DNA from 3 places in the Nitrosomonas sp. Is79A3 genome. Region 1 is predicted to be linked to each of the others. Evidence: predicted binding sites of a transcription regulator. Region 1 holds the regulator's gene; each other region holds the start of a gene.
What was found. The regulator sigma-54, encoded in region 1, starts transcription at its own class of promoters, with help from an activator protein. The targets are predictions, from matches to a motif close to TGGCACNNTTCCTGCT.

Region 1 (7,755 bases):
ACCAGACTTCGCAAACCATTACCAAAAAAAGAAGCGGTTTTTTTACTACTCATGCAACATCAGAAGTTACTTTTGGAAAAAAGACCTGCTTCTGGAATCTGGGGAGAGTTATGGTGTCCACCTGAGATCAAAACTGGGATCGACGCTGCGAGTTATTGCCAGCACCAATTAGGCATAACAGTTCAATCGCCGATTGAGTTACCAATTTTAGACCATCAATTCACCCACTTTAAATTACGGATTCATCCGCAGCTGTTGCAAGTTGTCTCAAATACTCTCGATCCACATAATAAATTTATTTGGATTAAACCATCCGATGCACTTGAATATGCTATTCCGGCACCTGTCAGAAAACTGCTAAAACAAAATTTCTTATTGGATAACCACGATACCTCTAACCATCTGAACACAAATTAAAAATAATGGATAATCTGTTGGAATTGAGGAAACATCAACGCAAACAGCTAATTGCAGCTCGTGAAACTTTATCTGAAGTTACTCATCAGCAATGGAGTCAAACAATTTCAGATCTTCTCAAACAAGGCTTTCCAAAACTTCAGAAAATGAATATTGGAATTTATTGGCCATTCCGGGGTGAATACGACCCACGGTCAATTGCCCTGTATTTTATGCAACATGGCGCAACGCTTGCACTACCGGAAATAGTTGGTAAGGATAAACCGCTTTGTTTCCGTGAATGGCGGCCTGATGCGCCCTTGAAAAATGGGGCTTATGGCATCCCTGTGCCTATAGAGGCCAGGGCAGTTAGTGTTGATGCAATTATTATTCCCGTGGTAGGCTTTGATCAACATGGCTATCGTTTAGGCTATGGCAGCGGTTATTTTGATCGCACCTTGGCTACTTACCATCCACAGCCATTAACTATCGGAATAGCTTTTGAAATGCAGCGATTAGAAAATGTTTACGCTCAGCCGCACGATATCGCGCTGCATTATATTGTGACAGAGACAGGTATATTCCGTACTGAAAATCATGAACTCAAACTCATCCCTGCATCTCAGTGCGCTGAGGAATAAACAGCTAAAATAGTATTGAATTCTCTTTCTGATCTCAAACGAAGCAAAATATGTGTGGTTTGCATATGGTCCAGAATACCAGCAACCACAAATACAAACCACGCCTTTTGGCGTGGTTATCTAAAAGGCAAGTTAAGCGTTTTGTTTTCTGTAACGTGCCACGAAACCCAGTAGACTCAATCCAGCCAACAACATCGCATATGATTCTAGTTCAGGAATTGCAGCAATAGGGGTATTGAATGCAGCACCGCCAAAAATTGCGACATCACCTTTGGTAGAATTTGGATTATGTTGACCGAGTTGTACAATTCTTAATGAATGTTCCATAGAATCTAATTCCGTCACTACTAAAATTCTATTTCCTGTTCGATACATATCGTAGGTGCCAACATCTATGTTATCAACAAAAAATTGGGCAAAGCCATCGTTATGATCCCCAGCCATGATAAAACCAACACTATTGCTGATTACGGAAAACTGTGTGGTCGCTTCGCTCGTTCCAGGTATACCTGCTGCTGAATTATCAAACAACCACAGTTCCCTTACACCCAATCCCCCTCTAGGTCCAGTACCCGTAACATCCCAGTCAATTCCACCTCGCCCAGCATTTCTATATTCAATTACTGGATTCCCATTAATATCGATTGGGTTTCCTTGACGTGTTGCTGCCCCTAAGGGTATCCATTGTGTAGATAAGGCTGATGCGTGCGAACTAATCAACAGTAGTGTAACTACTAGTATTCGCGTCATTTTCTATCTCCCATCTCAGTTTAAGTAATAAGACAAAGGAATTATATTTTTTAATAAAATATATCAATATGGGAACATTCTATCTGACAAACAGATATAGAAAAATAGGCTATTTATCCTGAAGTTGTCTTGTATTTATACTCGGACAGGTATTGTCTTGTTGTATTAATGAGATTGCCGGATATTAGCTAAAGTATCATGCTTATTCAATGTAGATCAGCTTTCTGTTCCCCAACGAGGAATCATGGTATGTATGATCCCCAGATGATCCAAAATACGAGCAACAACAAAATCAATCATATCCTGCACCGTCTGCGGGTGATGATAAAAACCGGGATTCGCCGGTAGGATAACGGCACCGCTACGCACCAGCTTGAGCATATTTTCCAAATGAATTGCAGAAAACGGCATCTCCCGTGGCACTAAAATAAGTTGGCGATTTTCCTTCAACATGACATCTGCTGCCCGCTCAATCAGTTTCTGATTCATACCTGCGGCAATAGCTGCCAAGGTACCCATGGTACAGGGACAAATCACCATCGAATCCGCCGGATTAGAGCCGGAAGCAACTGGCGCAAACCATTCCTCACGTCCAAATACACGCAACTGTCCATCCGGAGCATTGTACTGGCGATTAAAAAAAGCTTCCGCTTCCTTAGCACTGGAAGGCAGTGCCAAGTTCATTTCCTGCTGTGCAACAATTTGCGCTACTTTTGAATACAGGAGGTATACTTGCTTTCCTTCCCGCAACAACATTTCAAGCAAACGAATCCCATAAGGCATCCCAGATGCGCCGGTCAATGCCAAAGTAATCGTCTGAGAATTTTTCATCTAAATCCACGTTGATTTGGGAAATCACTCCGAAAGAGGCTTACAAAAAGAAACTATACGAATCATCCATGCTAGTACTGGTCTTTATCTGCCGATTCGTTATTCATTTCCCGTTCATGGCGTTCAATAAATTCCTTCGTGCCATCAATACCCCGCAATTGCAAAACATAATTTCGCACTGCTGCTTCCACGAGAACGGCCAAATTCCGGCCAGCCGCTACAGGAATAATGACTTTACGGATGTCAACATTCATAATGTTCTCATTAAGATCACTGATGGGCAGTCGTTCTAATAAACCAGAGTTTGCTCCACCGCTATTCTGCAAATGAACGATCAACTTCATATTTTTACGACGCCGCACTGCAGTTTCGCCAAAAATTGTACGTATATTCAGCATGCCTAACCCCCTTACTTCCAGATAATCTCTTAGCATTGGGGGACAGCGGCCTTCCAATGTCTCCGGGGCAATACGTCGCAATTCCACGACATCATCCGCTACCAAACCATGACCGCGGCTTATTAATTCGAGGGCCAACTCGCTTTTACCGACACCGCTTTCACCGGTTATCATGACCCCCATACCCAATACATCCAGAAGTACGCCATGCAAACTACAAGAAGGGGCTAGTACGCTTCCCAGGTAAGTGCGGATCAGCCAGATAACTTCAAGACCAGGGTAAGGTGAATGCAGTAAAGGGATATCGAATGCACTGGCCATACTCAGGATAGACGCAGGTATCTCGGCATTATCCGCCACGATAATACATGCCAGGTTACTATGTGTCAGCTGGTTTATCTTTTTCTCAAGTGAAGCAGCATCCAGCTTGTTTAAATAATGAATCTCATCACTACTGATCACCTGGATCCAGTCCGGGTGGATGAAATTCAAATGACCAATCATACCCTGACCAGATTGCGCAATCGCTTCATCACTGAGCACTGTATTGCCACCACGTTGTCCCGCGACCCAGGTTAGTTTCAGTTTCTCCTTCTTATCTTCAAATAGCTGAGCGATACTAATCTTCGACATTCGGTTTCCAGTCAACAATGAGTTTATGAATCTTTGCAGCATCCCTGCATTGAAGAATTCCTTCACGAAACTGCTTATCGCTAAACATCTGCGCCAGTTCACTAAGAATCTGCAAGTGCTTGTCAGTAGCTTTCTCCGGGACCAGCAAAATACAGGCAATATTGACTGGCTGACCGTCAGGTGCATCAAAGGGTATCGCTTCTTTCATTGTTACTAAAGCAGCAACCGCTTCGCGCAATCCCTTTATGCGGCCGTGCGGGATAGCCACACCTTGTCCTAAACCTGTTGAGCCAAGTTTTTCCCGCGCAAAAAGACTATCAAAAACCTGACTGCGCGCAATCTGATTGGTATTTTCAAATAATAATCCAGCTTGTTCAAAAACACGTTTCTTGCTGGTAACATCCAGATCGACAATGACATTGGACAGCGGTAATAATTGCGAAATTTGATTCATGTAAAATAGGATTATTTCGTTCAAATGATAATGAAGCGTACAATTTCTTGACTACAATTATGCGGGATTCCAGAAGGAATCAACATTTCTTGCTATGAAAATAGAAGCATGCTCAATTATCTTCTATTGTTCATCAAGATCTTGATTTTTCAATGCACCGTGGTTCCGGCGTTCAAGATTCTTTTCCTTATGTTTAAGTATCTGCCGGTCCAACTTGTCCACAAGACTATCAATCGATGCGTACATGTCTTCGCTGTCAGTTTCGACAAAAATATCTTTACCACGCACATGAACATTCGCTTCCGCCTTTTGTTTAAGCTTTTCTACCGACAGAATGACACTGACGTCAATGACATGATCAAAATGGCGTGTAATTTTACCGATTTTTGAAATGACATATTCGCGCATGGCATCGGTAATTTCCACATGGTTGCCGGTAAGTTTAAGGTTCATATCCTTCCTTTTCTTCTGATTAAAATGATTTACGAAGATTTGCTGCAGGAATTTGTATTGATTCCCGGTACTTCGCAATGGTTCGACGAGCAACAACAATTCCTTGTTGTTCAAGAATAGTTGAAATTCTGTTATCGCTGAGTGGTTTCCTTGGGTTCTCTTCCTGTATCAGTTGCTTGATCAATGCACGGATAGCCGTTGCTGAACAAGCTCCTCCTGAATCCGTGGAGACATGACTGCCAAAAAAATATTTAAGTTCAAAAATACCTCGCGGAGTATACATAAATTTTTGTGTAGTTACCCGTGATACTGTTGATTCATGTAGATTCAAGGTTTCAGCAATATCTCGTAATACAAGCGGACGCATAGCAACTTCTCCATGTTCAAAAAATTGCTGCTGACGTTCCACAATCGCACTGGCTACTTTCAGAATTGTACTTGAGCGCTGCTGAATATTCTTAATCAGCCACTTCGCTTCATTCAACTGGCTTACTAGCCCACGCGAAGAATGATGTTCCTGTTTCAGGATGTTAGCATAGAGATGATTAATATTAAGGCGTGGGATTGCGGCCATATTAAGGTTTGCCCCCCAAGTTCCATTCTTTTTAGTCACCGTAATATCTGGCACAATATAGCGTTCGTTTTGAGAGTTAAACTGAGCGCCTGGTTTAGGGTTCAGATTAACAATCAGCTTCTGAATAGCTCGTAAACTTTGATCATCACATGCCAATAATCTCTTAATCTGGACAAAATCGTGCGATGCCAAAATTTCCAAATATTCTTGCACAACTTTTATTGCCTGGTCACGATAAGCATCATCAGGCAACGCTTGCAACTGCAGTACCAGACATTCTTGTAGATTACGTGCCCCCACACCAGATGGATCAAGGCGCTGCAAATACTTGAGCGCATCCTGCAAGTCCTGCAGACTGATGCCCAGTTCTGCAGGCAGCATTTCCATCAGTTCATCCAAATCTTGCAGCAGATAGCCATCCTCATTCAGACTATCAATCAACAAGCTAATAATGTTTTTCTCACGCTCGGAAATTTGACTCAGGCAAATCTGAAAATTTAAATGTTCACGCAGGCTTAATGGTCTCGCCGGTATTTGCGGCGCTTCATGATCATCATCTTCATAAGTGCCATGAGAAAAAATGTTTTCCTGCGGCCATTCAGAATCTGATTCAAAATTTTCCTCGGACTCTGCTTGAACTTCAGAAACCGCCGCTTCTGGTGGCACACTATCAAAATCTGCCACATCATCAGAAAATTCTGGATGTTCGAATGTATTCTCGGCCACAGGAGCATTCCAGTCCTCACGCAACTCCAGCAATGGATTTTCCTGCACTATCCGCTCAATCTCCTGATTTAGTTCAAGCGTTGATAATTGCAGCAACCGGATAGATTGCTGCAACTGAGGGGTAAGCCTAAGTTGCTGTGATAACTTTAGTTGGAGTGTCGGCTTCATGATTCTGGAAAAGCAGCAATTGCTAAATGATTCAACTTCAATGCATTCGTTATTTTACAATCGGAAGTGTTCTCCCAAATAAACTTCCCTGACCTTTTCATTATCTATGATCTCTTCAGACTTACCCTGAGCCAGCACGTGACCTTCGCTGATGATATAAGCTCGATCACAAATCCCCAACGTCTCTCGAACATTATGATCCGTAATCAATACGCCAATTTTCCGCTCTCTAAGAAAAGAAATGACTTTCTGTATATCCACAACAGCGATCGGATCAACGCCTGCAAAGGGCTCATCCAGTAAAATAAAACGTGGTTGCGATGCCAGTGCACGAGCTATTTCGACACGGCGGCGCTCACCTCCCGACAAACTGATTGCAGAATTATTACGCAAATGACCAATATGCAAATCGTGTAATAAGTCATCTAAACACCGCTGTTTCGATTCTTCATCCAAATTTTGCAACTCTAATACCGCAAGAATATTCTCTTCAACAGTCAAACGCCGGAAAATGGATGCTTCTTGAGGCAAATAACTCAATCCAAGCTTTGCTCTTTGATGAATCGGCAATTGACTTAAATCTTGCTCATCCAGATGTATCCCGCCGCCATCAAGAGGCACCAAGCCAACGATCATATAGAAGCAGGTTGTTTTTCCGGCACCATTGGGTCCGAGTAATCCAATCACTTCACCGCTGCTGATTGAAAAAGAAACATCCTGCACCACAGTGCGCGACTTATAGCGTTTTTTTAAATTACTGGCCTTTAATTCGCTCATTCTTTGAGATTACATCCGTTTCTAATCTAGGGTTGCTTTTTGTGTTATTCAGATTTGTTTTTAGGTTGAATCGTTATCCGCACACGCTTGTCCGGGCCTGTTTCATCTCCACGCTCCTTACTGCCAATCACTTTAAAGAATTCAGTCTTCATATCATAGGAAATATAATCACCCTGCACTTCATCGGAACCACGTTTTAACCGTGCCTGCCGGAACAATTCGATTTTATCCGTTTTACTATCGTATTCAGCGCGCTGACTCCATCCTTCAACATACTCATTTAGACCATCGCGTTTCTGACGAAAACTAACAAGATCTCCAATGGCTGTGGCATACCGGAATCCATGCAAATCTTCTTTCATAATCACTTTGTCAGCACTAATCCGCAAGGTTCCCTGCGTCAGGATCACATTTCCGGTAAATACACTGACCCGGTTAGATTCTTTACGATTCACATCTTCAACGGTTGCACGATCAGCTTCCAGATAGATCGGTTTTTCACGATCCGCCCGCTCAGCCCAGACAAATTGGGTAAAGCACAAACCAAACAAGCCTATAGCGATAATTAGTTTCATTTATTATTCACAGCTTTTACTTTTGATAGGAGCTGTATCACCCCAATACGATTATTGAATTCCAGACCGGTCGAATGAATCGTGGTATTCAATCTTGAAATAGTCACCGCGTGATCTGTCTTAACCAGATTCTCGTCTGGAATAAGATGCAAGAAATCAGTCATTAAAGTGATTTTACTCTTTTCATCATCAGCTCCTCTGATTGCAGTTACATTTCCCGTTAAATAAATATTCTTTCCTTTACTTTTCACTTCAGCTCGATCTGCGCTCAACCGCATCAGCGGTTTTTCCGGTTCGGTATTAATAAAACTTACTTGCTCCATCTGTGTAACCTCTTCGTCGAGGAAGTGAAATAGTCTCTCAGCTGTGAATTTACGCT
Region 2 (7,755 bases), 1.4 Mb from region 1:
CTGGAACGTTGCAATATCCGTGAAGCGCTGCATAGTTATGAACTCGAGACCAAAGTATCGAAGCAACTGGTGCAGGAGCTGGCAGAGTTAAGTTCGCGCGGGCAGGGCATTTGGGTGATGGCGCGCCAGGAGAATAAATTTTCTGATTTTGCGCCGGTGTTGAAACGTTTTCTGGAACTTAAGCAAGAATGGGCGCAGTGTGTGTCGCCGGAATTGAAGCCCTACGATGCAAACATTGATCTGTTTGAGCGCGGCACGACAATGGACATGATCACGCCGGTATTCGAGCGCCTGAAGCAGGAATTGATCCCGCTGGTTCATGCCATTCAGGAACATTCTTATCAACCGGATACAGCTTTTCTGCAGGGCAGGTTTGCGCTGGATAAGCAGGAAGCTTTGGCGCGCAAAATCAGCCAGGATATTGGTTTTAATTTTGAGCAGGGTCGTATGGATGTGTCGGTGCACCCTTTTTGCGGTGGCAGTCATCCGACCGATGTGCGCATTACGACGCGCTACAAAGACAGTAATTTTGTCGAATCGCTGTATGCGGTAATCCATGAAACCGGTCATGCGCTCTACGAGCAAGGCCGACCGCATGAGTTGGGCGATTTGCCGGCCGCGGAATCACTGACGATGGGAATTCACGAATCCCAGTCGTTATTCTGGGAACGCATGGTCGCGCAGAGTAAGCCGTTTTGCCAGCATTATTTCGAGACGATCCGCGCGGCATTCCCGGATAACCTGAAATCTGCTACCGTCGATTCTTTTTATCGCGCGATTAATACGTGCAAGCCGGATTTTATCCGGGTAGAGGCGGATGAGGTAACCTATCCGTTGCATATTATTTTGCGCTATGAAATCGAGAAAGGGCTGTTTGATGGTTCGATGCAGGTCGATGATTTGCCGCATATCTGGAATGGGTTGATGCAGAAGTATCTGGGAATTCAGCCGCCTACCGATGCGCTCGGCGTATTGCAGGATTCGCATTGGAGCGGCGGGGCGTTTGGGTATTTTCCTTCGTATACACTGGGTGCAATGTATGCGTGTCAGTTCTACCAAACGCTACTGAGCGAACAACCCGATACTGAGCGAAATATTGCTAAAGGTAATTTTGCGCCAATTAAGAACTGGCTCAATGAGAAGATCCATCGTCAAGGAAAGCTTTATTCGCCACAGGAACTTGTTCAGCGCGTTACCGGGGAAGCTTTGAATCCGGATTATTTCGTTGATTATCTGAAGCGCAAGTACAGTGAAGTTTATAACCTGACGTAGAATCTGGCATTCTTATACTTGCCTGCGGCCCTGATTACTCTCTATCCATTTTTTTACGCGGTTGGCATCGCCAATCCGGGTATTTTTGCCCCAGGAGTTCAGCAGAACAATCACAACGGGTTGGCCAGAAATTTTGGCCTGCATTACCAAACAGCGTCCTGCTTCACTGAGATAACCGGTTTTGGAAACACCGATATCCCATCCTTGATTGCGGACCAAGCTATTGGAATTGACATACTGTAAATGACCGCGCTTATTTCCTGGTGATACGGAATGCTGTGATGTCGTTGAAAATTCGCGGATAGCGGAATAGCTATTTGAGCTTGAGACTAATTTCGCCAAGTCGCGTGCTGTCGCTACATTGTTGCTATTCAAGCCAGTAGAGTCGACAAAACGACTGTTGGCCATTCCAATTTTCTTTGCCTTTTGATTCATGGCATCGACGAATGCTTTGGTGCCGCCGGGATAGGTGCGAGCCAGTGCTGCTGCGGCGCGATTCTCGGATGACATCAGTGCTAAGCGTAATAATTCATGGCGGGGATAACTACTGCCTACGGGCAATCGCGAAGATGAGTGCTTCAGCTTGTCGACATCAGCATTCGTGATCGTGATTTTTTCATTCGGGGACAAGCGTGCATCAAGTGTGACCATGGCGGTCATTAATTTAGTGATAGAAGCAATAGGCATTACCTTATCTGCATTCTTATCATAGATGACATGCGCATTTTGAGCATTAAAAACCAGCGCAGCTTGCGACTTAATATCTAGGTTGTTTTTCTGGGCTAAGGTGCTGGTGGTATAAAAAAATATGACGCAAAATAAAAAAAATACCTGTTTCATTCTTTCTTCTCTCCAATTGACCGAAATTGCAAATCATTTTTAATCTACTTAAATATTTTCGTTATGAGCGAGGAAAGTATCAGTTAAGAGAATTTAATCTATGAATGATTATTTTTAGTATTACGAATAAATAATCTTAACTTGCCGGTATTTAATTGTTTAAATTAAAAATAATTCAAAAGGAATAGATCGTATACCTGAATATTATTTGCTGTGCATTTTACTACATCTTCATGAGTATTTTTAATTAAATTTAGAATTAATTCTTTATTTGTAAAAAGTTAAAGGATATTTCTAAGATATAAAATCAAGAAACTATGGGTATGCTACTGATATTGCAATGAATTTATAGATTATTATTGTCTGAGGCGGAATTCCATAAAGCATAACTGTGGAATTCAAGAAAATGGATTTCTGAAGTTGATGTGTTGAGGATATGAGATATTTTCAATAGACTGGGAGAGTAGCTAATCAGTGATCCTGATATTCAAATTAACCGGAATTGATATTCGGTATTTCTGGCTACAGAAAGCACTCCGGACGTATTTCTGTTTTATTCTCTGTGTTCATAAATTAAAGTAATAGGCCAAGCAGATAGTTTCGAAATATTTAACTTCTACGACTCAACTTATTGAATCCAACTTTGAGTGGAAGAAGAAAATACCTTGGTCTATCTCACTTGACCTATCTACCGATTCGCTTGTAATTACTTTTATTTGCCAAAATTAGGTTGTTTAATCTTAGCTGGGCAAGTAACCATCTCACCGTCAACACGATCTTTGATTTTATCGCCGGCTTTTTTACCTTCACATGCCATTTGATTCAAAATGTCCTGAGCGGCCATTGGAGGCAGTGCAGATTCTTTGTTTCCGCTGGCCATAGTAGCAGAAGAACCCAATAAAAAGACTAAACCCATTGCAGCGATAAGAAATTTGTTCATTTTTAACTCCTATATTAATATTATGAAGGAAGCCAATTTTACTATACCTGACTTTCCAGCCATGAATTTATCACAATCATAATTGTCATGGCCATTTCTTTTTTTAATTTTGTGAATTTATGAAGCGAATTATTGCATTGTTTGTGATTGATCCGGCTAGTTCAGACAATGCAATGGGATAAATCCCGGGCTTTTTTTTGTTGTGAGAAATTAGATCAACAGCGCTGCTGCAACACGCCGTCCTTCTTCAACCAGAATATTATAGGTACGGCAGCAGGCCCTTGTATCCATCACTTCAATTCCAATCCCCATTTTGGTTAACTGGCTTAATAAAGATTGATCTGGAAATTTATGTGCAATGCCTGTTCCAAGGATGATGATTTCTGGCTTATCGGATAGCAACATTTCAAAATGCTGAGCTTCCAGTTGCGAAACTGAAATTACCGGCCAGTCTTCAATCAAACGGTCAGGCATAACGATCAAGCTTTTTTCGTAACGGGTCTGATTAATCAATATGTATCCATCCCCATACCCGGTGAAAATGTATTGATGCCCAAAATTTGCAGGATGTAATTTCAATGCTTATTCCATTGTATTCTGAATTAGATGCAGCAATTATGCATTATTCAAATCAAAATACAATCTGCATCTTTCAAATATTGATTGATCAAAGTTTTTGAACTTACTTATGTTGGGTAATCTTTTTCGGCTAGTTTATTTTTATCGGCTAATTTTTTTTCTACAAAATTGACCAAAGCACCGAGCGTTTCAAATGTTTTCGCACTTATCTCGTCATCTTTAATCGAGATAGAAAAATTCTTTTCTAAAGCCAGGATAATTGTAACGACTGCCACGGAATCAAGCTCGGGAATATTTCCGAGTAATAGGGTATCCGATCTCATCGCATTGAGTCGTTCCCCCAATCCTAGTACATCAGCCAAAATTTTTTTTATTTCAATGGTAGGGTCTATTTTAGTCACAGTAAAAAGCTACTTGTTTTTTTATGAGTATTGAAACGATTCTTAATTATAAGTCTGATTGAGGGTTAAGATCACTTGTTTTGGCAAGTGAGGAATAAATAGCACTCAGCCAATGTCATTGGAAGTGTTTCGGGTTAATACTTTATGGCTGTATTTCAACGATTGAATTGAGGCGCGCGAGTCCGCTCATGATTCGTCCTGATTTATTGCGCACTTGAACAACTTGTCCTTCGGTCGCGTCTGCTAATGCCTGGCCTTCTGACCGGATGCTAAATCCGCGTCCTTGAACAACCAGATTCACTGTTTGACCTCGTAAGACTACGTAGGGTGCACGCAGCATTTGCGGACGTAATGGTTGCCCGGCAGAAAGGTTGGTGGTGGCCACTTTGCCGATTACTTTTGCTACATCAGTGAATATGCCTTCCGGCATTTGTGCCAAATTAACATTCTGTAGAGCTATATCCTCATAGGCGAGTGTCTGACCAGCAGCAATGGGGCGTGCGACATGTAACACATCGGTCATTACAATTATTTCAGTCTGCACGTAGATGGTCCATGTTGCGTCCTGGCTATCACAGCGAACCCCGATAGAAGTTTTTCCCCATAAACGCCCGCCAGTTGGAACAAAAGGTTCTAGATGCGGACACTGAGGCAAAGCGAGATGCCTGTCGATCTGGCCTACATTCACGATAACTTGTCCGGATAGCGAAGCTGTATTGTTATATAAGAAATCCTCAATTGCTCTTTTAATTAAAGCAATTTCTTGGTATTGCGCGATAGTTTTGTGCTGTGATGCAAATGCCGGAATCGAAGAAGCAAGCATTGGCAGACAGAGAATTAACATTAAGCAACGTATCATAGATTTATTTAACCATTCATTTTTGCCGTTTTCGGCAATTATTGCCGCTCTCGCAGATATCTTAATCAACTGTCATAAAAGTCACGTTTGAAGATAGCGTCTATTTCATGCCTTTTTTGCGGGTTAGTCTGGCAGCATGAACATTTATTATAGTTGGCATGCTAAGTGCTAATAAGTGAATACAAAGCTATTTAAATTTGGGTGTATAGAAAATGATTAACAAACTTGATAAAGAATTAAACTTTCATCATCAGGCCTTAAGCCTACGGGCTGCCAGACAAGAGCTGCTTTCCGGCAATGTGGCTAATGCAGATACACCTAATTTTAAAGCGAAAGATATTGATTTCGCCAGTGTACTACATGAAAAGCTTTCATTGACTACAAACCTGAATAAAGTAAGTTTAAATACGACATCCCCGGCACATATTAATTCCGCTGCGCAAGGGGTTTTCGGGGACAACATATTATATCGTGTTCCTTTACAACCCAGTGCCGATGGAAACACAGTGGATATGGATATGGAACGTACCCGGTTTGCCGATAACGCCATTAAGTACGATGCCAGTATCACATTTCTAAATACTGAATTTAGAAACATATCATTAGCGATGCAGGAGAGATAATTATGTCATTATTCAATGTATTCGATATTTCAAGCTCGGCCATGTCCGCACAATCTCAGCGTTTGAATGTGGTTGCCAGTAATCTCTCAAATGCCGATAGTGTGACCAGTTCAACTGGCGAGCCCTACCGGGGTCGTCAAGTGATTTTCAGTACATTACAAGCGGCTGCTAATGGTGCTAGCGGTGTTAAAGTTGCTGGTGTCATTCACGATCAATCTCCGATGAAACAGTTATTCCAGCCTAAACATCCGTTAGCGGATAAAAACGGTTATGTGACGATGCCTAATGTCAATGTTGTCGATGAAATGGTCAATATGATGTCGGCATCACGTTCGTATCAGAACAGTGTCGATATGATGAACACTACCAAATCACTGTTACAAAAGACTCTCACCATTGGTCAATAAAGGAGTGCAACATGAGTTCAGTTCAGCCAGCCAATTCTCAACCAGTTTCATCGTTAACAACGACAGGAGTTACCGCTAAAAAGGAAACTGAGGATGCACAGGATCGCTTTTTAAAACTTCTGGTTACCCAGATGAAAAATCAAGATCCGCTTAAACCACTTGATAATGCGGAAGTTACCAGTCAATTAGCGCAAATTAGTACGGTAACCGGCATAGATAAACTGAATACAACACTGCAACTTTTGTCTTCCGATTATGAAGATAGCCAATCGATTGAGGCAACGGGAATGATAGGGCATGATGCTTTTGTTCCTGGAAAATCTATACAACTCGATAAAGATGCAGCCATTGCCGGTATTGAATTGGCTCAGCCGGTTGATCAACTCAAAGTAACGATATTGGATAGCTCCGGGATTGCCATTCGTAATATAGATCTCGGTGCGAAACCGACAGGTATTAGCACGATCGGGTGGGATGGCATGACAGACAGTGGCGCCAAAGCTGCTATCGGAGACTATACCTTTGAAGTGAGTGCAAAACAGGGTGGAAATGATATTAAAGTCAATACGCTTTCACTTGGTTCGGTAAGTAGTGTTTCCCACGGAGAGCAGGGCACGTTGCTTGATATGGGCAAATTGGGTTTGGTCAGTTTGTCTGACGTTAAACAGGTATTTTGATAAGGAGATCAGTATGAGTTTTCAACAAGGTTTAAGTGGTCTAAGTGCCGCATCGACAAATCTGGATGTTATTGGGAACAATATTTCCAATGCAAATACCCCTGGATATAAACAATCCCAAGCACAATTTACCGATATATTTGCAAGTTCATTGGATGGCGCAGGGTCTTCTAGAACGCAAGTAGGCATTGGTTCAAGAGTAGCTACTGTTGCGCAATTATTTAATCAAGGAAATATTTCACCGACCAATAATCCATTGGATATCGCGATAAATGGGCAAGGTTTTTTTCGTATGAGTGACGGGGGGGTGGTGAGTTATAGCCGGAATGGGCAATTCCGTCTTGATGGCAACGGGTATCTTACCGATGCCAATGGAGCGAATCTAACCGGCTATACGGCAGATACAAATGGAAACATAGTCGCCAGTCAACCAGCCAATGTGAAATTAAACACCGCTGATATTCCTCCTCAAGTTACATCAACTTACAGCATGGGTTTCAATCTGGATTCGGGTGCGACTGTACCTGCAGTGGCTACTTTCGATGCGAATAATCCCAAAAGCTATACAAGCACGACATCTGGAAACATTGTCGACAGCTTGGGTAATTCACATATATTTTCTATTTTTTTTCAGAAAACAGCTACAGCGGGTACATGGAATGCTTATGCGACTGTCGATGGCGCGACCAGTGCAGCGGGTGTACCTACTGGAGTTACTCTGGGTGGTGCAGCTTCAGAAGCGTTAACCTTTAATGATAATGGCGTATTAACTTCGCCTACTGCACCTTTTAATGTGTCGGTCGATTTGGCAACCATTGATCCGACCCTGAGTGCAGCTTCACCCTTAGTTTTCTCTTTGGATTTGACTACGGCCACACAATTTGGATCTAAGTTTGGCGTGAATTCAATGTCCCAAGATGGATTCACCTCTGGCCGGCTAGCTGGTTTTACAACATCCGCCGATGGTGTGATTCAAGGCAGTTATAGTAATGGGCAAACGAGATCACTGGGGCAAATTGTTTTGGCTAATTTTGTCAATCCGCAAGGTTTAAATCCTATTGGTGATGGGCGTTGGATAGAAACACCCAACTCAGGTCAACCTTTGGTGGGTCCGCCAAAAACGGGAACACTGGGTGCACTGCAAGCCTCAGCAGTCG
Region 3 (7,755 bases), 140 kb from region 1:
CAGTCTCAATGACTATACGGTAGATGGTTATGTTTTCCGGGTTGATATGCGTTTGCGTCCGCATGGAGAAAACAGTCCTCTGGCGATCAGCTTTCCAATGCTGGAAGAGTATTTCCTCAAGCAAGGGCGGGAATGGGAACGTTATGCTTGGATCAAAGGCCGGGTAATTGCAGGACTCGCGGATACCGAAGCCGAATCGACCCTCATGGAAAAAATTGTAAGACCGTTTGTGTTTCGCAAGTATCTGGATTTCGGCGCTTACGAATCGATGCGCCGTTTACATGCTCAATTGCGCAAGGAAGTCGAACGCCGTGAAATGCACGATAACATCAAACTGGGTCCTGGCGGCATTCGTGAAATAGAATTTATTACGCAGGTTTTTCAATTGATCCGGGGGGGACGCGATGTTGATTTGTGCATTCGGCCTACATTAAGTGTTTTACAACGCTTGCAGAAAAAGCAACAACTTCCGCAACAAGCTGTCGCAGAACTCACTGATGCTTATCACTTTTTGCGTAAACTGGAACATCGACTTCAGTATCTGGATGATCAGCAGACGCAGACGTTACCCTTAAATCCAGCCGATGAGAACCTCATAGCAACCGCCATGGGATTTCCCGATTATGTCAGTTTTATGCAACAGCTGGATATTCATCGCAAGAATGTGACGCGGCATTTTGAGTTGATTTTTGCTACTCCCAGAAAATCAGCCACTCACGAGATGCTGGCTTATCTATGGCAAGCTGAAACACAGGATGTCTCCCAAACTGAAGCCGCCGCGTCACAACTTAGTACCATGGGGTTCACTGAACCTGTAAAAATTTCAGAACGGTTACGGCTATTCTATCAAGGCACTTTTTATCATCAACTACCTGAGTCCAGTCAACAACAAATCAACACCCTGGTTCCAATGATGATTGAAGCGATAGCCGAGCTTCCACCGGTTGAAACTACTCTAGAGCGCATGCTGCAATTACTGGAAAAGATTAGTCCGCAAACATCCTATCTGGCGCTTTTACTGGAACATCCCCATACGCTGCAACGCATAGCGGAACTCGTTAGCATTAGCCAATGGGCAAGCGACTATCTGGGGCGGCACCCTATTTTACTGGATGAATTATTGCGCCATGATGCACCGCACCCCGTCCCCGACTGGAGTGCACTGCACAACGAACTCATCTATCAGTTAAATCATGTCAACAATCCCAAAAATGATGTTGCCGAATGGCAAATGGATGTTCTGCGGCACTTCCAGCATGCTCAGGTATTCCGGTTATTGGTTACCGACCTGGAGGGCTCATTGCTGCTTGAAACACTCAGTGATCACCTGACCGCATTGGCTGATCTGATTCTGGACACAGTACTCAATCTGGCCTGGTCGAATTTAAAAAAACGCCATCACGAAAAGCCTATTTTTGCCATTATCGGCTATGGCAAGCTGGGAGGAAAAGAACTCGGATATGCTTCTGATCTCGATTTGATTTTTCTTTACGAAGATGACCATCCTGATGCTGCGGAGATTTATACCAAGCTCGGGCAAAGTATCAATGCCTGGCTCACTCGTCACACATCGGCGGGCTTGCTGTATGAGACAGATTTACGCCTGCGTCCCAACGGCGCCACCGGCTTACTGGTCAGTTCGATGGAAGCTTTTGCGCAATACCAGCGCGAACAAGCTTGGGTATGGGAACATCAGGCATTAACTCGAGCGCGCTTTGTGGCGGGTGATCGGTTAGTAGCAGATGCATTCGAAAACACACGCAAAGAAATTCTGTGCAAACCGCGCAATCCAATTGAACTTAAGCAAGATATTTTAAAAATGCGCGAAAAGATGCTGGATGTTCACCCCAACCCAACAACACTTTTTGACATCAAGCACGATCGTGGCGGTATTATCGATGTCGAATTCATTGTGCAATACCTGGTGCTGGGATATTCCAGCCAATATCCTCAATTAACCGGCAATATCGGCAATATCGCACTCTTGAAACTGGCTGGTGAACTGGGACTTATCCCTATGGATACAGCCGAGCAAGTACGCTCCGCTTACCGGGAATTCCGGCGCATCCAGCACCGCCAGCGATTAAATGGCGATGCAGATATGACAGGAGGTGCACCCATCGATGGACAAGCGCAGAAATTTACCCGCGTGGAAGGCAGTCATTTAAAAGATGATCGTATGGCTGTACTGGCGTTATGGGAAAAAGTATTTGGGGATTGATGCGAGCTGTGTCAGGTAGGTACAATAAAAACGAAACTTAAATGCGACTTGATACTCAAAATATAATTGAAGGCCGCAATCCGTTTGATGAATGGCCGTGCGTTACATTATAATTTTCTTGCGATAATAATTCTGGCACGATTCCTGCTTATCTTAATCCACACACACTCGGTGTGTCCTACTCAACCTAAAGGAGAATAACAAATGCAACAAGCACAAAAAGGTTTTACACTCATCGAATTAATGATCGTTGTCGCTATTATTGGTATTCTGGCTGCAGTTGCAGTGCCTGCTTATCAAACCTATACTTTAAAAGCCCGATTCAGCGAAGTCGTAGCAGGGGCAGCACCACTTAAACTCGGCATAGAACTATGCTTCCAGGACTTAGGTGTTCTAACTAACTGTACTGCCAACAACAACGGTGTACCTGGTGCCATTGGTGCAACTGGAAACATATTATCCGGTGTTATTCAAGCTAATACTGCAACACAAGCCGAGATCTTAATGACTGCAGCGACTGCAAACGGCCTTACAGGTCAGACATATATACTTAGAGGAACTACCACTGGCCCAGGTGTCCCCATCCAATGGAGTAAAACTGCTAATCCAGGTACTTGTGTAGCTCAGGGACTCTGTTAATCTAGCTAGCCAAGCGCAACAACACTTAAGGCGCAATACCCAAAGGGCATTGCGCCTTTTCCACATCTGGTTCCGAACATCGAGCGTTTCTCAAAATCCAACAAACCAAACATCCCTTCCCAGCAATCTCTGGTTATTCATCATCTCAAGTTCAGTAGAAATCAATACTGTTGATTAACAAAGATCGCTCATTCCTATTGGAATAATACACATTGGTTATTCCAAATTCTCTTAATTGGAACTGACGCCTGATTGGGAAAGGATATGGGGTACATCAGGAAGATCTCGACGAAGATGTTATGTGCTGCACATATGACTCATTACGTCAGAAAGTGACAATTTTCGTCACTTTTCACACACCACAACAGAACATTTTGGAGTCATACTCCAACAGAATCAATTACTTGATACACACTACCCGCACCTGGTGAATATCGGTAACCCCTTGCAACACCTTCTCGATCCCATCCTGCTTCAGGGTTCGCATCCCGTCGCCCAACGCTGTAACCAGCATTTCCGCCACGCGGGCATGCTCCTGGATATTCTTTTTCAAGGCATCACTGGCAGTCATCAGTTCATGCAGTCCTACCCGGCCGGAAAAACCGGTACCTGCACAGTCATCACAACCGACTGGTTTACACAATGTAATCTGCCCCTCGTCATTACCGTATTGCTTGACCCATTGATCATGAATTTCTTGATAAGCTGCTTCCGGGCTCGCTTTAAACCGGTCAATATGATTCAATTCATCACAATATTCTGTTAATAATGACTTGATTTCATGTTCGCTGGCCGCATACGGTTGTTTACATTTACACAGACGCTTCGCCAGCCGTTGCGCCAGAATTCCCAGCAAAGCATCGGCAAAGTTAAAAGGATCCATCCCCATATCCAGCAAGCGAATCACCGATTCCGGTGCACTGTTAGTATGCAATGTAGCAAAAACCAAATGTCCCGTTAACGATGCTTCAATACCGATACTGGTAGTTTCTTTGTCGCGCATTTCTCCGACCATAATGATATCCGGATCTGCTCGCAGGAAAGACCGCATGATAACCGGAAATGTTAGGCCTGCTTTAACATTGATTTGGACCTGCCGCAATCCCTTTTGCGTGATCTCAACCGGATCCTCCGCCGTCCAGATTTTGGTTTCTGTGCGATTGAGATACTTTAGAATAGAATGTAACGTAGTTGTTTTACCCGAACCGGTTGGGCCACACACAAAGAATAATCCATAAGGTTTACTGATTATTTTTTTCAGCTCATCCAGATTTTGCGCAGTAAACCCCATCTTATCCAGCGGGATCGGCTCACCAGTTGCAAGTATACGCATGACGACGTCTTCCAGCCCACCCGCCGAAGGAATGGTCGCAACGCGTAATTCAATATCCAATGGCGCAAATTTTCTGAATTTAATCTTGCCATCCTGCGGCCTGCGCTTCTCAGAAATATCCATATCACACATGATCTTAATGCGCGTTACCAGCGGATTCCGAAAACTGGCCGGAACCTCGATATAAGGCATTAATGAGCCATCCTTACGAAAGCGTATTTTGGTTTTCTCTTTTCCTGAGTAGGGTTCGACATGAATATCCGATACCCCCATTTTATAGGCATCGATAATGATTTTATTGACAAGTTTGACCAGTTCATTGTCGGAAGCTGCTGAAGACTCCTCTATTTCGTTGAGCCCTTCTTCAGCATTCTCATCCCCAAGATTAAACAGCATTTCATTAATATCACCCGTACCAATTTCATCCTGGTTGCCGCCGTAGAACTGTTCAACCGTTGCAGCAAACTCACGCTTGGTGGTAACCGCATAGATAATTTTGTGTTTGGGAAAAATCGTATTAGCAATGCGCTGCGACTTAATCCGTTCAGGATCCAATGTTAAAACTATCAACCCCTCTTTAATTTCATCAATCGGCAGCAAGGAATTACTCTCAACATAATCCTTTTTTAAATTTTTAAGTAGCTCCATCGGTCTTAGCCGATCCGTCCTAAAAGGCTCGTACCGGACTTCAAAAAATGCAGAAAGCGCTTTTCCTATGAGCGGCAAACCAATCTGAAACTCGTCGAGCAGCACATCTTCCAGGTCGCATCCTTTTTTTCGTGCCGAGTCCGTCGCCAACTCAAACTCGGCGGCAGAAACCACCCCGTCGAATATCAAGTGATCATATTTTGATTTAATTAACTGAGCGGGCTTTTGGCGTTGCTTAAATGCAATCGCAAGAGTCCGGCAGATTTCAATCATGCCCTCAACAGCAATTGCTGCTGGGAATGGCTGATTGTTCCTGTTATTAATGGCCTGAACCGCACCTAAGAGTTCTTGGCTATCTGCATTCAAGACCGGTGCCACTAACATCTGCTTGGTTCGATAACCGGTGCGCTTATCGATTTCATGCGAGAAAGTGAGCAGTGGATTGATTTTTTTTAACTCACTTTTATTGTAAACATCCTCAATATTGATGACTTTCTTTTGCAAACCTGCGTGGCCCACAATACTGTTTTCTGCTACCGGCAATTTCAAATCCTGGAAAGAATCAAATCCTGTTTTAACCCGGGAAATAAAAAACGACTTGTCTTCACTCAATACATAGATAGTCAATCGATCCGCATTGAACAATGCACAGATATCTTTACTGACTTCCAGCATGATTTCGTCGAGATCATTGGCGGCGTAAATTTTGTTGATAACCGTTTGCAGATTTTTAGGGAAATTCAATCCGTTACTGATATCAGTAGCATTCTTCTGTTTTAGCTGTGTCGTTGCCGTTGTATTCATGGTTTCGGTTCTCCAGACTTCCTAGAATTCGAATAATTGATCGTTCTCAAGCCGGCGCGGACTATATTTTCCTATGCATTGCTGTATTTCTCGCATGGTTACATCCGCTTCGTTTGGTTTCAAATGCGTAATGAATATCTCTGCAGTTTGTTTAAATTTTTTCAGTTCTTCCGCCAGCAAACTGGGACACAGATGTTTAGACCTGAGCGCAATATCCCTTTTCTGATTGCTGAAGGCTGATTCAATGATTAAATACTTGAGGTTTCCAATCTTATTAACGGCTGTCCAGAGCGCATCATTAGTCGTTGTATCACCGGTAAATACAAGACTGGCTCTGCCAGAATCTAATTGATAACCAACAGATGGAACTACATGATTCGCTGGCAGCGGCGTGATCTTCCGCCCGTTAAGATCACTGGTATAGTCGAGTGGCAAGGCTTCGTAGCGCATGTAAGGGAAGTTATTATCTGGAATTTTGGTAAAATCCGGCCAAAGCTGCCAATTAAACAAATGCTCCTGCAATATGTCCAATGTAGCTTGTATCGCATGGATGGTTATGGGTTTGGTACGTATAGAACCAACGGTATCGACCAGAAAAGGAATAAAAGCCACATGATCCAAGTGTGCATGAGTGACAAATATATGATCAATTTTGACCATCTCCGCAATACTCAGACTTCCTATACCCGTTCCTGCATCAATCAAAACATCATCATCCAGCAGCATAGCAGTGGTCTGCGCGCCGCTTCCAATTCCTCCGCTACACCCCAAAATCCTGAGCTTCAATAGATTTGCCTCAGAAATACATTATTTAACCAATAGCACGGGAATATTTGATAATTGCATCACTTTGTTGGTTACGGATCCCAGTAACAAGCCTTTTATGCCCCCTTTTCCACGCGGCCCCATAATGATCTGATCATATTGTTTTTCTGTAGCAAAACGTACGATCATTTCAGCGGGATCACCAACAATAATATGATACTGGTAAGCAATCCCAGTTTGATCGAGCAAATCACGGGGATTCTGCAGGCTTTTTAAGGCTTCTTCTTGATGATATTGTTTGATGTCCGCCTGATTAATAAACAATGAAACATTTCCATCCAGCGGATATTGCACATTCAACAAGTGAATTTCCGGTTTCTCCTTGTACCAATCCAGTAATTGAATGAAATCAGACACTGTTTTGCTAGAGTTCTCAGAACCATCTACGGGCAATAGGATTTTTAACATTTTCAATCTCTCAATTTTTCATACAGAAGTTACTATTTGGGAATTTTTTCATCGGCCAAATCTTCCAATGGCTGGGGTTTAACTGGTTTCCGGGCGGCCAGCACTTTCCCCGTCACAATTACCAATGCAGCAGCAGCGGCCGGTGTGATCCATTGCAAATACTTCGCCTGGGTACTGACCCATTCCTTGGTAACCACATCAGTGACTGCCATATCACCGGCAATCCATCCCAACAACCCGGCACCAATTGCGATTGTTATCGGATAACGATCCATAACTTTCATCACCAATTGACTGCCCCATACAATGATGGGCACACTAATCACCAAGCCGAAAATCACCAGACCAATATCGTCCTTAGCCGCCCCAGCAATAGCAATTACATTATCAAGACTCATCACAGCATCCGCCACAATAACCGTTTTGATAGCACCTACCAAAGTCGTGCTGGCATCAATCTCGTGCGCCCCTTCCGGTTCCGGTTGCAATAACTTGACACCGATCCATATCAATAGAACCGCACCGATGATCTTTAAGTAAGGGATAGCGAGCAGACTCAACGCAAAAAAGATCAGCACCACACGTAAAATAATGGCACCCAAAACACCCCAGAAAATGCCAAGCTTGCGTTGTTTCTCAGGCAGGCGCCGACAGGCAAGCGCAATCACGACGGCGTTATCTCCACCCAGCACAATATCAATCGCAATGATTTGCATAACTGCAATCCAGAATTGCGGACTATCAAAACCCATTTATTTCCCCAGACAGAATTTCAATTCAATAAAAAAGTAACCACGGTATTTTCTATACCTTATCTTGCACACCTATGAACCTCAAAAGTTCGTCTTTCTGTTGCAAGGTATCGTTATAACCCAAT

Region 2: a site for sigma-54 is predicted at 5,046-5,061, ahead of flgB (flagellar basal body rod protein FlgB). Genes of this name have one in related genera too.
Region 3: a site for sigma-54 is predicted at 2,355-2,370, ahead of NIT79A3_RS03850 (prepilin-type N-terminal cleavage/methylation domain-containing protein). Genes of this name have one in related genera too.

Annotation. Positions count from the first base shown of each region.
Region 1 is NC_015731.1:988,307-996,061, reverse strand. Features, by position in the region: gene mutY (A/G-specific adenine glycosylase) at 1-417, shown strand, start outside; gene NIT79A3_RS04495 (5-formyltetrahydrofolate cyclo-ligase) at 435-1,037, shown strand; gene NIT79A3_RS04490 (hypothetical protein) at 1,170-1,787, opposite strand; gene NIT79A3_RS04485 (flavin prenyltransferase UbiX) at 2,004-2,618, opposite strand; gene hprK (HPr(Ser) kinase/phosphatase) at 2,690-3,649, opposite strand; gene NIT79A3_RS04475 (PTS sugar transporter subunit IIA) at 3,636-4,103, opposite strand; gene raiA (ribosome-associated translation inhibitor RaiA) at 4,227-4,556, opposite strand; gene NIT79A3_RS04465 (RNA polymerase factor sigma-54) at 4,576-6,024, opposite strand; gene lptB (LPS export ABC transporter ATP-binding protein) at 6,079-6,801, opposite strand; gene lptA (lipopolysaccharide transport periplasmic protein LptA) at 6,846-7,376, opposite strand; gene lptC (LPS export ABC transporter periplasmic protein LptC) at 7,373-7,755, opposite strand, start outside.
Region 2 is NC_015731.1:2,379,141-2,386,895, reverse strand. Features, by position in the region: gene NIT79A3_RS10990 (carboxypeptidase M32) at 1-1,272, shown strand, start outside; gene pbpG (D-alanyl-D-alanine endopeptidase) at 1,285-2,112, opposite strand; gene NIT79A3_RS10980 (hypothetical protein) at 2,825-3,052, opposite strand; gene NIT79A3_RS10975 (Mth938-like domain-containing protein) at 3,263-3,631, opposite strand; gene NIT79A3_RS10970 (acyl carrier protein) at 3,739-4,032, opposite strand; gene flgA (flagellar basal body P-ring formation chaperone FlgA) at 4,175-4,876, opposite strand; gene flgB (flagellar basal body rod protein FlgB) at 5,104-5,514, shown strand; gene flgC (flagellar basal body rod protein FlgC) at 5,517-5,921, shown strand; gene NIT79A3_RS10950 (flagellar hook assembly protein FlgD) at 5,933-6,598, shown strand; gene flgE (flagellar hook protein FlgE) at 6,612-7,755, shown strand, end outside.
Region 3 is NC_015731.1:850,945-858,699, reverse strand. Features, by position in the region: gene glnE (bifunctional [glutamate--ammonia ligase]-adenylyl-L-tyrosine phosphorylase/[glutamate--ammonia-ligase] adenylyltransferase) at 1-2,221, shown strand, start outside; gene NIT79A3_RS03850 (prepilin-type N-terminal cleavage/methylation domain-containing protein) at 2,426-2,860, shown strand; gene NIT79A3_RS03845 (GspE/PulE family protein) at 3,261-5,645, opposite strand; gene NIT79A3_RS03840 (3',5'-cyclic-nucleotide phosphodiesterase) at 5,667-6,431, opposite strand; gene NIT79A3_RS03835 (universal stress protein) at 6,453-6,878, opposite strand; gene NIT79A3_RS03830 (TerC family protein) at 6,911-7,630, opposite strand; gene NIT79A3_RS03825 (patatin-like phospholipase family protein) at 7,683-7,755, opposite strand, start outside.